Regions from separate parts of the Brevibacterium sp. JSBI002 genome, predicted to be linked through region 1. Evidence: riboswitches for the same ligand, from Rfam matches in the RefSeq annotation. Region 1 holds a riboswitch; the other holds the start of a gene.

Region 1 (5,310 bases):
TGCACCCGGGCAATCAATGGGCTCTGGCTTGGGACGACGCAGATCATCGCAGTGGGCTGCCTGCAGTATTCGACCGGCCCCTAGGCCCTGTTGATTCGACAGCGGCGCCTGCGATCACGCTGACCGATCTCTATCCGCCTCTCGAAGGAGACGGGGCGAGTCTCTCGTGGGGATTGGACGAGTGGCTTGCAGATGTCCTCACCACGGAAACCCGTTACCGTCACGATTTCGCCAAGAACCCGTATATGGAGCTCAGCGGCGAATGGTGGTCGACTCCGCCAGACGGGCTCTGGTCGTCGACGGGGACCTGGCCGGACGGAACCCTGATCGGCGTCGAACTCGTCGAGGACGATTTCGGTCTCGAGCGTGCCCGAGCCTGCCGTCTGCGACTGCGCACGGACGCTCGCATCGCCGAGATCCGGACATCCGAGGATTGGGCCGATCTGTGCCGCCGCTACCCGCTCGACGTCACCGCCCAGCGCCGCTATGTCTGGTCCGAGACCACCGGGCGCAAGGGCCGCTGGGTCATCCCCGACTGGTCACGGGTGGCCGAGGAATTCGACGGTGTCCACGTCGGTCTGGCCGGCTATCTGCGCACGGCCGGTGCGGTCATCGACTTGGCGGAGGGCCGCCTCGGCGAGGAAGCGGAGACCGTCCCCACGGCAGGTAACACGGACGACCGGACGGCGAGTCTCGTGGCGGGCTGGCACCCGGATACGACGTACTGGCTGAACAACGTCATCGAGGCCGTCACCGAGGTGGCCGAATGGCACTATGACAGCGACGCTGATCGGTGGGTGCAGGACTGAGTGAGCTGAATGAAAGTCAGTCGCCCGGGGCCAGGCTCGGGGCCTCCGTGATCCCGAACCGGGACTTGAGAGCCCGGCGGGCGGCGAACCAGCCGTTCATTCCGTGCACGCCAGGTGCCGGCGGGGTCGCTGCCGAGCACAGGTAGGCACCGGGCACGCCGAGGCTGTAGTTGTCCCAGCTGGTGCGCGGGCGGGCCATCATCCGGTAGAAGGAGACGATGCCGGTGGCGATGTCCCCGCCGATGTAGTTCTGGTTGTGGCCGGCCATCTCGGAGGCGGGGATCGCGTTGTGCGCGACGATGCGGTCGCGGAAGCCCGGGGCGAAGCGTTCGAGCTGGCGGGTGATGTACTCGGTCGGGTCGAGCGGGCAGTCGAAGGGCACGTGCGCATACGTCCACAGCGGTCGCAGGCCGTTCACCTCGCGGGATGGGTCGAAGACGGTCGGATCCGAGACGAGGCACACGGGATCGGCGGGCATGCGACCGGACATCACCTGTGCCTCGGCGGCGGCCATCTGCGCCCGGGATCCGCCGATGTGGATAGTGCCGGCACGTCCGACCGCGGGATCGGACCAGGGGGCCGGGCCGTCGAGGACGAAGTCGACCTTGGCAGCGGCGTTGCCGTGTTTGAAGCTGCGCAGAGCTTTGTCGACGTGGCTCGGGATGAGGCCGGAGAAGATCTGCGCGGCGTTCAGCGCCGAGGTGTCGAGCAGGTAGGCGCGGGCAGCGGGCATGTCCGATACGTGGTCGATGCGCGCATCCGTGTGCACGGTTCCGCCGTGGGCTTCGAGGTCGGCGACGAGGTAGTCGATGATCGACTGCGATCCGCCGATGGGGGAGGGCCAGCCGCCCGCGTGGGCGACGGTCGAGAGCATCGTGGCCGTGGCCGCGGTGCCCATGGCCGGCAATCCGCCGATCGCGTGCGCGGCGACTCCGGTGAACAGGGCCTGGGACGATTCGTGGGAGAGCGGAATGTTCCATGCGGGGCTGGCCTGGGACAGGAGTCGCAGGCCGAACTTGACGACGTTCGCGATGCCGGGGAGATCGCGCAGGGTCTCCGGTACGGAACGTTTGTCCCCGAGGGAGAGCCAGATCGCGTCATCGACCCGATCGAGCAGCGGGGCGAAGAATCGCCGCCATTCCGGTCCGGCCGCGCCGAGGTGGTCGACCGTCTTCTCGAGATCGTGGAAGGCCAGCGCGGCGGGCTTGCCGTCGAGGGGCTGGGCGTAGGAGACCTCGGGGGTGGTGAACTCGAGGCCGCGGGCGCGCAGATCGAAGTCGACGAAGAAGGGGCTGGCGATGGCCAGTGGGTGGACGGCCGAGCAGATGTCATGAGTGACGCCGGGGGCCAGACCGAGGTCGAGGGTGCGGGCGCCGCCGCCGATCGTCGGCTGAGCCTCGTAAACTTCGACGCTCAGCCCGGCACGGGCCATGGTGACGGCGGCGGCCATGCCGTTCGGGCCGGATCCGACGACGACTGCATCTACACCTGTGCTCATGGGGCCAGTCTAGGTCAGTGAGGTGTGCGGCTGCGGTGTGCGTTCCCTGGCGGCTCAGTTGTCGTACACGTTGTCGAAGAAAGCGCATTCGAGGTCGACGGCGTGCCGCCACACGCGGGTCAGGGACTCGGCGGCTTCGGCGTCGCCGGAGGGAAATACGCGCTCGAGCTCGTCGACGAGGAACTGCACCCACCCGTGAAAGGCCTCGCCTCGGTGGAGGTCGATCCAGCCTCGGTGAATATGTCGCGGCGGCATGTCCATCCGGGACTCGGCCCAGTCGAGATAGAGCCATTCGGCGACAACGAGGACGACGAGCAGCTGCGGATACGACGCCGAAGCGACTGACGAGTCCATGAGATCGCGGAACCCAACCGTCGGGGCGGTCAGTTCCGGGTGGAGATAATCGGCTGTATCGACTCCCAATTCGGCGAAGGAGTCGACGAAGTAGGTGTCCTCATCGGCGACGAGCATTCCCAGCTGTCGGGCGAACCGCAGCTTCGCCTCGAGTTCATCGGCGTGGGCCACGCACGCGCCGAGCATCGACAGAAACGACTCGAAGAACTGATAGTCCTGCACCAGATAGTCGCGCATTACCGTGTCGTCGATGCGGCCGGCGAAGAGCTCCCGGACGAACCGGTGTTCGACGGCTCCCGTCCACTGCCAGCTGGTCGAACTCACCAGTGCTGATACCGCTCCGTAGGCGTCCACGGTGATCGATGTGTCGAAATCTGTGGTGGTCATTGCTTGTCCACTCCCTCCGCCGGTGTTCACCGGATCAGGTTCAAAGGGTCTGCATGCGCACTCTCAGCGCCGGTCCTTTCGGCGCTCCCCTGTAGCACTTCGACACTATCACCACGCTGCGGGCCCGGCGGGGGATACCGACTGTGGGGCCGCCTCGGCGAGGGCATCGGCGATGAAATCGGCGATACGGTCCGCGGCAGGCTGACGACCTGCCGACTGCTCGGCGGACTCGACGGATGGGTTGTAGTTCGTGTTCGTGTTGATGTCGTAGACGACCTGACGGCCGTCGGCGGTCTCGATGAACTCGATGCCGGCGATCTCGATGCCGAGGTCGGCCAACAGCGTCTCGAGCCCGGCGATGAGCGGTGTTCCGGCCGTGATCTCCTCACGGCGGGCGAACTGGGGGACCGCCTCGACGTCGGGATCGGGCCCGGCACCCGGAATCGTGCAGGCATCGGCCGGGCACAGCTCGAATGACCCACCTGAGACGTCGACGCGCACCGCATAGTGGAAGCGTCCGCCGATGAATTCGGCACGGGTGATAAACGGCTGGGCAGGCTGCACATACTCCTGGATGAGGGTGATGCCGTCGATCGGCGCATTCGCTCCACCGGGCGCGAACTCATCGGCGACCGCCTCGAGTTCGGCACGGGAGTCGAAGCGACGCACACCGAGGCCCTTGCCGCCCTGATTGTGCTTCGTGATGAACGGGGGAGTGAAGCCGGCCGCGGCCTCGACGAGCGCCCGCGGTCCGAACGCGGCCGCGGTGCGCGGCACGTCGAAGCCCCGGCCAGCCAGCTCGCGATGCTGACGGATCTTGCTGACCTCGAGCTCATAGACGTCGCGACCGTTGATGACTCGGCGGCCGGCGGCGGCGAGCCAGTCGAGGACCGCACGTCCGTACTCCTTCACATACGGATCGGTCCGGGTGTGCGCCGACGCCGACAGCCGCGACCAGAACAGCCCGGCAGGGGGTTCCGCGGCAAGATCGATCGTGGTCTCGGGCAGCAGCCATTCGACATGGGCGACGCCGAGGCGGTCGAGCGCATCCGTGAACGGGGCGATCCATTCCGGATTGTCGTGGATGATGTGCACCGCGGCAGCATTGCCGACGGGCAGCATGTGAGAACTCATCGCGCACCTTTGCTCGGGGTGCCGGCGCGATCGCTCGCCCGGCGGATCTGCTCAACGATCTTACGCCACCCCGACCGTCGTTGGCCCCTTCGTCATGTCCGTGGTGCGGCGTAGACTCAGGTCATGGCTATCGCAAAGCAACCTGTGGTCGTACTCGATGCTCCCGACGCCGCCGAGCTCGCAGAGTTCTACGGCCAGCTCCTCGATTGGAAGGTCGCGGTCGAGGAGGACGGCACCTGGGCGGAAGTCACCTCCGATTCTTGGCCCCCGCTGTGCATTCAGCAGGTCGAGGACTACCACGCGCCCAGCTGGCCCGGTCAGGCCCACCCGCAGCAGATGCACCTCGACGTCATCGTCGACGACCTCGATGTTGCTGAGGAGTCCGTGCTCGAGATCGGTGCGGGCAAGGCCCCAGAGCAGCCGGGAGAGACGTTCCGCGTGTTCCTCGACCCGGCCGGTCACCCGTTCTGCCTGTGCAAAGGATGACCACACCATCACCGAGGCGGCCCCACCCGTCCGTGGTGTGCTGAGTCATGCGCGCGCTCGCCTCGTTTGCCGACCGTAATCCTGTCCTGTGGGCCAATGGTGCCGGTCAGACCACTGAGCTCGTCTCCCTGGCTGACTCCGCGCAGCTGACTCCGGGGCTGCGTCCTTGGCGGTTGAGCATCGCTCGACTCGAACGCGTGGGCCCGTTCTCAGCGCTGCCCGGAGTGGCGCGCACCTTCCTCCCCACCGCCGAGGTGGTCCTGGAGATCGACAGAATCGTGCACCCGGTGCCGGCGTTGCGCGCGGAACATTTCCTCGGAAGTCAGGACGTGAACCTCGTCGAACTGGCAGCGCCCTGTTTCGCCGTCAACCTCATGGTCGCCGACGACGGTATGGACGACTCCGCTCACGACACCGGCACGGGCGCGGGCAGCGAAACCGAATGTGCCTGCGGCGAGCTGCAGATGGGCATCGGCGAGCAGCTCCCGGCCAGCAGATTCCGGTTTGTGCTCACTCTCGAAGCGGGGTTGGATCTCCCGTGTTTTCAACTGCTGGAACTCGAGCCGGGTGAGGTTGCTCCAGAGGAGGTCTCGATGGCGTATCTTCACTCCGAAAGTGGCGACGCGCACATCTGAGAAATCG
Region 2 (5,310 bases), 300 kb from region 1:
GGTGGCCCTCGACGGTGATCCCCGCACCTCGGAGACGGCGAAGCGCTCCTTCTGGCGAGCCAACCTCGACGGCGGCATCAAGGTCGAAGCCGCCGCTGAGACGAAGCGCGAAGACAAAACCCTCTTCGTCCTCACCACGTCGAAGCTTCCCAGCCCAGAAGCCCTGGAAGAATGGCGGGCCTTCGGCAAGGGCTTCCTCAAACAGCTCTGAGCTCTGACCGTCCGGCAGCTCTGATCGATCGGCAGCGGAACGACTCCGACTTCTCGTGAGCACGGCAGCTCCGAGACACCCGCTCCGCCTCAGCCGATGATCGGATTCCAGACTCCGAGCACGTGAGCCGCACCGATCGCGATCCCGCAGACAGCCAGACTGAGAAGCACCGCCACGACATCTCGGGTCGCGAAACTCGACCGCCTGCGCCACGTGCGGCCCGGACGACCGAATGCCCGACCCTCCATCGCCATCGCCAGGGTCGTCGCCCGGCGAATCGAGACCACGAGCAGAACGAACACCCCGCTGAAGAGGCTGCCCGTGCGCCGCAGAAGCGAACCGCCGGCGACGCCTCTGGCCCGCCTGGCCATCGCCAGCACCTGCCACTCACTGACCAACAGCCCGAGCAGACGCGAGGCCGCGAGAACGGAGACCACGACGACCTCCGGCAGCCGCAGGTGCTGAATGAGCGCATCGGCGAGGTCACGCGGATCGATCGTCGACGCGAGCACAATGAGTGGGATCGCCAATGCGAGGGCACGGACGAAGATCGCCGCGGCGGCCGTCAATGAACCCGTGGTGAACAGAATCGGACCGAAGTCGACGACCACATCCCCGGTCTTCTCCGCCAGCAGCGCGGTGCCCCATGCCGCAAGCAGGGCGCCCGCCGGAAGGAACCACAGCCGCTTGGCGGCGGCCACCAGATCGAGTCCCGTCGCGGGCAGAGCCAGCAACGCTGCGAGCAGCACTACCCCGGCGGAGACCAGATCGATGCTCAGCAGCGCCCCGACCATGAGGATGAGAGCCACTGCGATCTTCGTCAGCGGATTGCACCGAGCCAATGCGGTCGAACGCACCACGGGGATGAGCTGCCCCGGATCCTGGGCGGCGACCTCGGGGGAGGGGCGAACGTGGTGATCGAGACTCTCACGCACCGCGCTCACCCGCCCTGACATGCGAATCCGACTCAACGTCGCTGAATAGTTCTGCGCTGCTGCGGTCGCCGAGCTCGAGGAGATCGGCACCGATGGCCTCGAGGAACGCCTGATCGTGGCTGACCGCGACCACCGCGGAACCGTGTTCCAAGGCATCGAGGAACATCTCCACCAACCCCGCCCACGTCAGTGCATCCTGACCGAAGGTCGGCTCATCGACGATGAGCACCCGGGGCCGGGGAGCCAGCATCGCCGCCACCGACAGGCGACGCTTCTCCCCACCTGAGAGACTCTGCGGATGAGCCTGCGCCAACCCGGTGAGCCCGAGCCCCTCAAGAAGCTCATCCACCCGAGCCCGCGACTCGGCGGCAGGCCACCCGGCCAGCCGGGGACCCAGCTCGAGTTCGGCCGCCACGCTCGAGGTGAGGAACTGGTGCGCCGGTTCCTGGAAGACCATGCCGATGCGCGCCGCCAGCTGCTTCGACGGCCAGGCGAACGGCCGGGGTCGTTTGGCTCCATCTTGCAAGGCCGCCTCGGCGAGGACCTGCCCGGAGAATTCGGGCAGCAGACCCGCCAAGGTCAGGGCCGTCGTCGATTTGCCTGCCCCGTTCGCACCGACGATCCCGAGCGCCTGCCCGGCACGCAGGCTCAGGTCCAGGTCGGTCGCGGCGGGGGCGGCCATGCGTGGTCGAGCAACGCTGAGCCGATCTGTGCGCAGCAGAACCTCGCCGAGGCGGCTCGTCGTCCTATCGATTCCTGCGGTTCCGCCTCGGCGCGGGGCGGGGGAGTGCCGCGGCATCCAGATTCCGCAGTCGACGAGTGTGTCGGTCAGGTCGGGATCGGAGAAGATCTGCGCGGGCGGACCTTGGGCAGCGATGCCGTCGCGGCCGAGTACGATGACCCGGTCGACGTGATCGATCCACAGCTCGACCCGGTGTTCGACGACGAGCATTGTCGCCGCAGTCTCGGCCTGCACGGTGAGCACGGCGTCGCGGACCTCGGTGGCCGAGGCTGGATCGATATTGGCCGTCGGTTCGTCGAGGACGATGACCTCCGGGGCCATCGCATGGATCCCGGCCAGAGCCAGCCGCTGCTTCTGCCCACCGGACAGAGCGGCACTCGGATGCTCCGGCGGCAGATCGAGCCCCAACGCCCGCAGCGACTCGGGAATCCGGGCTTCGATGGCCTCGGCCGGGAGTCCGAGGTTCTCCATCCCGAACGCCACATCATCGCCGATGCGAGAGAAGATCACCTGCGAATCGGGATCTTGGAGGACCAGCCCGGTGCTGCCTCGGCGAGGATCCGGTTTCTCGCCGCCGACGAGGAGTTCACCGGTGGCCTCACCCGATTCCTCGGGCAGGACACCGGCGACAGCGTGGAGGAACGTCGATTTGCCGGCCCCGGAGGCGCCGAGCAGCAGCACCTTCTCTCCGGCCGCGATCTGCAGATCGAGCGGACCGACTGCCGGCCGGTCACGGTCGGTGTGCGTCAATGAGAAGCCGGCGGCCGTGATCGGCAGCGCCATCAGCGCAGACGGCCGGAAGCGAAGGAGCGCAGCGCTCCGGTGGCCGCGATCGCCCGATAGGCGAACCAAGCGCCGATCCCGGAGATGACGAGACCGGAGACGATCGCGCAGACTGCGTAGATCGCCTGGAAGCCGAACTGCCATTCGGCGTTGTACATGATGTTCTCGCTCACGGCCATGAACGCAGCTGCCAGCATGCCCGAAGCGGCGGTGACCCACAGGGTGAAGCGCTTGTAGCCGAAGGCGGCGAAGACGAGTTCGGCGCCGAGGCCCTGCAGCAGACCCGAGAGCAGAACTGTCGCTCCGAAGTGGGAGCCGAGGACGGCTTCGACGATGGCGGCGATGAGTTCGCACAGGAGCGCGGCACCGGGTTTGCGGATGATGGCACCGGCGAGCGGACCGGCCAGCACCCAGAGTCCTGCGATGAGACCGATCGACGGCGGGAATGCCTGGAATGCGAGTTCGAGGACCTTCCAGCTCAGCGCCAACACCCAGAACACGAGCCCCACGGCGATGCCGAGAACAGCGGTGGTGACATAGTCGACCACCCGCCACTGCTTGGATTTCGGCGCCGCGGTGAAGGCGCGTGAAGGGGTGGGGGTGGTGTTCGGCGTGGTGGTATTCGGCATTGTGCCTCCTCATGTCAAGGAGGGGTGAAGAGTCTCGACTTCCTTCGGCGGTGCTAACCGCATCAGGTTCGAGGGTCTGCAGCTTCTTCTGCACTCTCAGCGCTCCTGACGGCGCTCCCCTGTCGTAGCCACCACTGTACAACAGGGAAGCGACGCGGAGTCCGGGATCGGAAGCGACCCGGGGGCCGGGATCGGTCATCGAGGATTCACTTCCCGTTCCCCTTCCCGTCGACGGCTTCGAACGATCGGACACTACTGGTCAGTAGGAATGGGCGGGTGAATACGCATCGACTCAAGAGACCGCTCAGTGCCCTGTCCGCCGCCACCCTGCTCGCCGCTCTGGTGGCGGCCCCGGTGCCCGTGCGTGCCGAACCATCTCTCGGTTCCGGAGGGTCGACCGCGGCCCAGGGCACGAACGCTGACTCTGCTCAGACTCCCAGCCCGGACCGGACGGATTCGCCCGCCGAGGCGGATGCGGGGAGTGAGGCGATCACCGATCCCGTTCTGCAGGTCGGGGCCGACTCCACGGCACGCAACCTCTCGTGGATGAGTGAGAGTTCCGGTGGGGGAGAGGTCCGGTGGGCGCCGGCCAGTGAGGTCGACGGCGGAAAGCTCCCCGCCGATGCTGACAGGGCTGAGACCACGGACTCCGGCCTTGCCACCGACCTCAAGCGTCACTTCAACCATGCGAGCATGACCGACCTGGAACCCGACACCGAATACGCCTACCAGGTCGGCAGCCATGAGGACGGGTTCACCGAGGTGCAGCAGTTCACCACAGGATCGTCCGGAGGAGATGACGAATTCCTCGTCTTCGGCGACCCCCAGGTCGGCGCCGGAGGCGGAGATCCCGACGACGCGGCCGGTTGGGACCGGACCCTGAGTTCGGCCGTGGCCACCGCCGACGACCCGAGCTTCTTCTACTCGTTGGGAGACCAGGTCAACTCCGCCGGCAACCAGGAGCAGTACGCTCAGTACCTGGCACCGGAAGCCACCCGGACGATCCCGCAGGCGACGACGATCGGCAACCACGATGTGTCATCGAAAGCCTACGAGCAGCACTTCAACCGACCCAATGTCAGCCAGGACCACGGCGGTGGCGGCGTCATCACCTCCGGCGGCGACTACTGGTTCATCGAAGACGGGGTCCTGTTCCTCAACATCAACTCGAACAGCCCTGACATGGACGCCCACGCCGAGTTCATCGACGAGGTCGTCGCTGAGCACGGAGACCATGCGCGCTGGACGGTTCTCGGGTTCCACCACTCGATCTATTCGACGGCAACCCATTGGAGCGACCTCGATGTGAAGCGGCTGCGGAAGGCGATCCCTCCGGTCGCGGCCCGCAATGACATCGACCTCGTCGTCTCCGGCCACGACCACATCTATAACCGCACCTTCCTCATGGACGGCGAAGGCAAGCCCGTTGAGGGCTCCGAAGCGGGAGCCGAGGAGGAGAAGGAAGACGGGCAGACGCTTTACCTCACGCTGACCTCGTCATCGGGGTCGAAGTTCTATGACTACGTTCCCGGCCTCGACTGGGAAGGGAAGAGCGTCCACAACGACGTGCCCGCCTTCACCCGGGTCCTAGTCAGCGACGAAGCGCTGCGGGCGACGACCTATGAGGTGCCGGCAGGCGGGGCGCCGGCCGATGGTGAACGCGCGGAAGCTCAGGCCGCATCTGAGCAGATCGACGATGTCGAACTCAGGCACGCCGAGGCGGAAGAACCTGCCCCGGATGATGACGCGGAGGCCGACGCCGGTTCCGGAGCCGGCGCCGCGGCGGATGGTTCGGACGCCGAATCAGACGCCGGTGCGGGGGCCGGGGCTGAAGCGGATGGCCCTGATGCCGGATCAGAGGCCGGCGCCGGAGTCGAAGCGGATGGCGCGGGAGAAGACGCAGACGCCGGCGCGGCGGGAGCCGGAGCCGACGGTTCGGAGAGCGATTCGGACGGTTCGGACGACGGTGCGGTATCGGCAGATACCGATGGCGGCACTAACGCAACCGGT

Evidence for each region. Region 1 has a riboswitch for thiamine pyrophosphate ahead of LJ362_RS02915 (TenA family protein). Riboswitches for the same ligand answer to the same signal wherever they lie in the genome.
Region 2: linked by a shared signal. The riboswitch ahead of LJ362_RS04310 (ECF transporter S component) and the one ahead of LJ362_RS02915 (TenA family protein) in region 1 are both predicted to bind thiamine pyrophosphate.

The regions. Positions count from the first base shown of each region.
Region 1 covers NZ_CP110341.1:677,255-682,564, forward strand. The annotation lists gene LJ362_RS02905 (hypothetical protein) at 1-809, shown strand, start outside; gene LJ362_RS02910 (phytoene desaturase family protein) at 826-2,307, opposite strand; gene LJ362_RS02915 (TenA family protein) at 2,362-3,048, opposite strand; TPP riboswitch at 3,043-3,149, opposite strand; gene LJ362_RS02920 (ATP-grasp domain-containing protein) at 3,157-4,182, opposite strand; gene LJ362_RS02925 (VOC family protein) at 4,306-4,668, shown strand; gene LJ362_RS02930 (HutD family protein) at 4,716-5,303, shown strand.
Region 2 covers NZ_CP110341.1:981,907-987,216, forward strand. The annotation lists gene LJ362_RS04295 (hypothetical protein) at 1-211, shown strand, start outside; gene LJ362_RS04300 (energy-coupling factor transporter transmembrane component T family protein) at 301-1,146, opposite strand; gene LJ362_RS04305 (ABC transporter ATP-binding protein) at 1,139-2,671, opposite strand; gene LJ362_RS04310 (ECF transporter S component) at 2,671-3,300, opposite strand; TPP riboswitch at 3,323-3,431, opposite strand; gene LJ362_RS04315 (FN3 domain-containing metallophosphoesterase family protein) at 3,577-5,310, shown strand, end outside.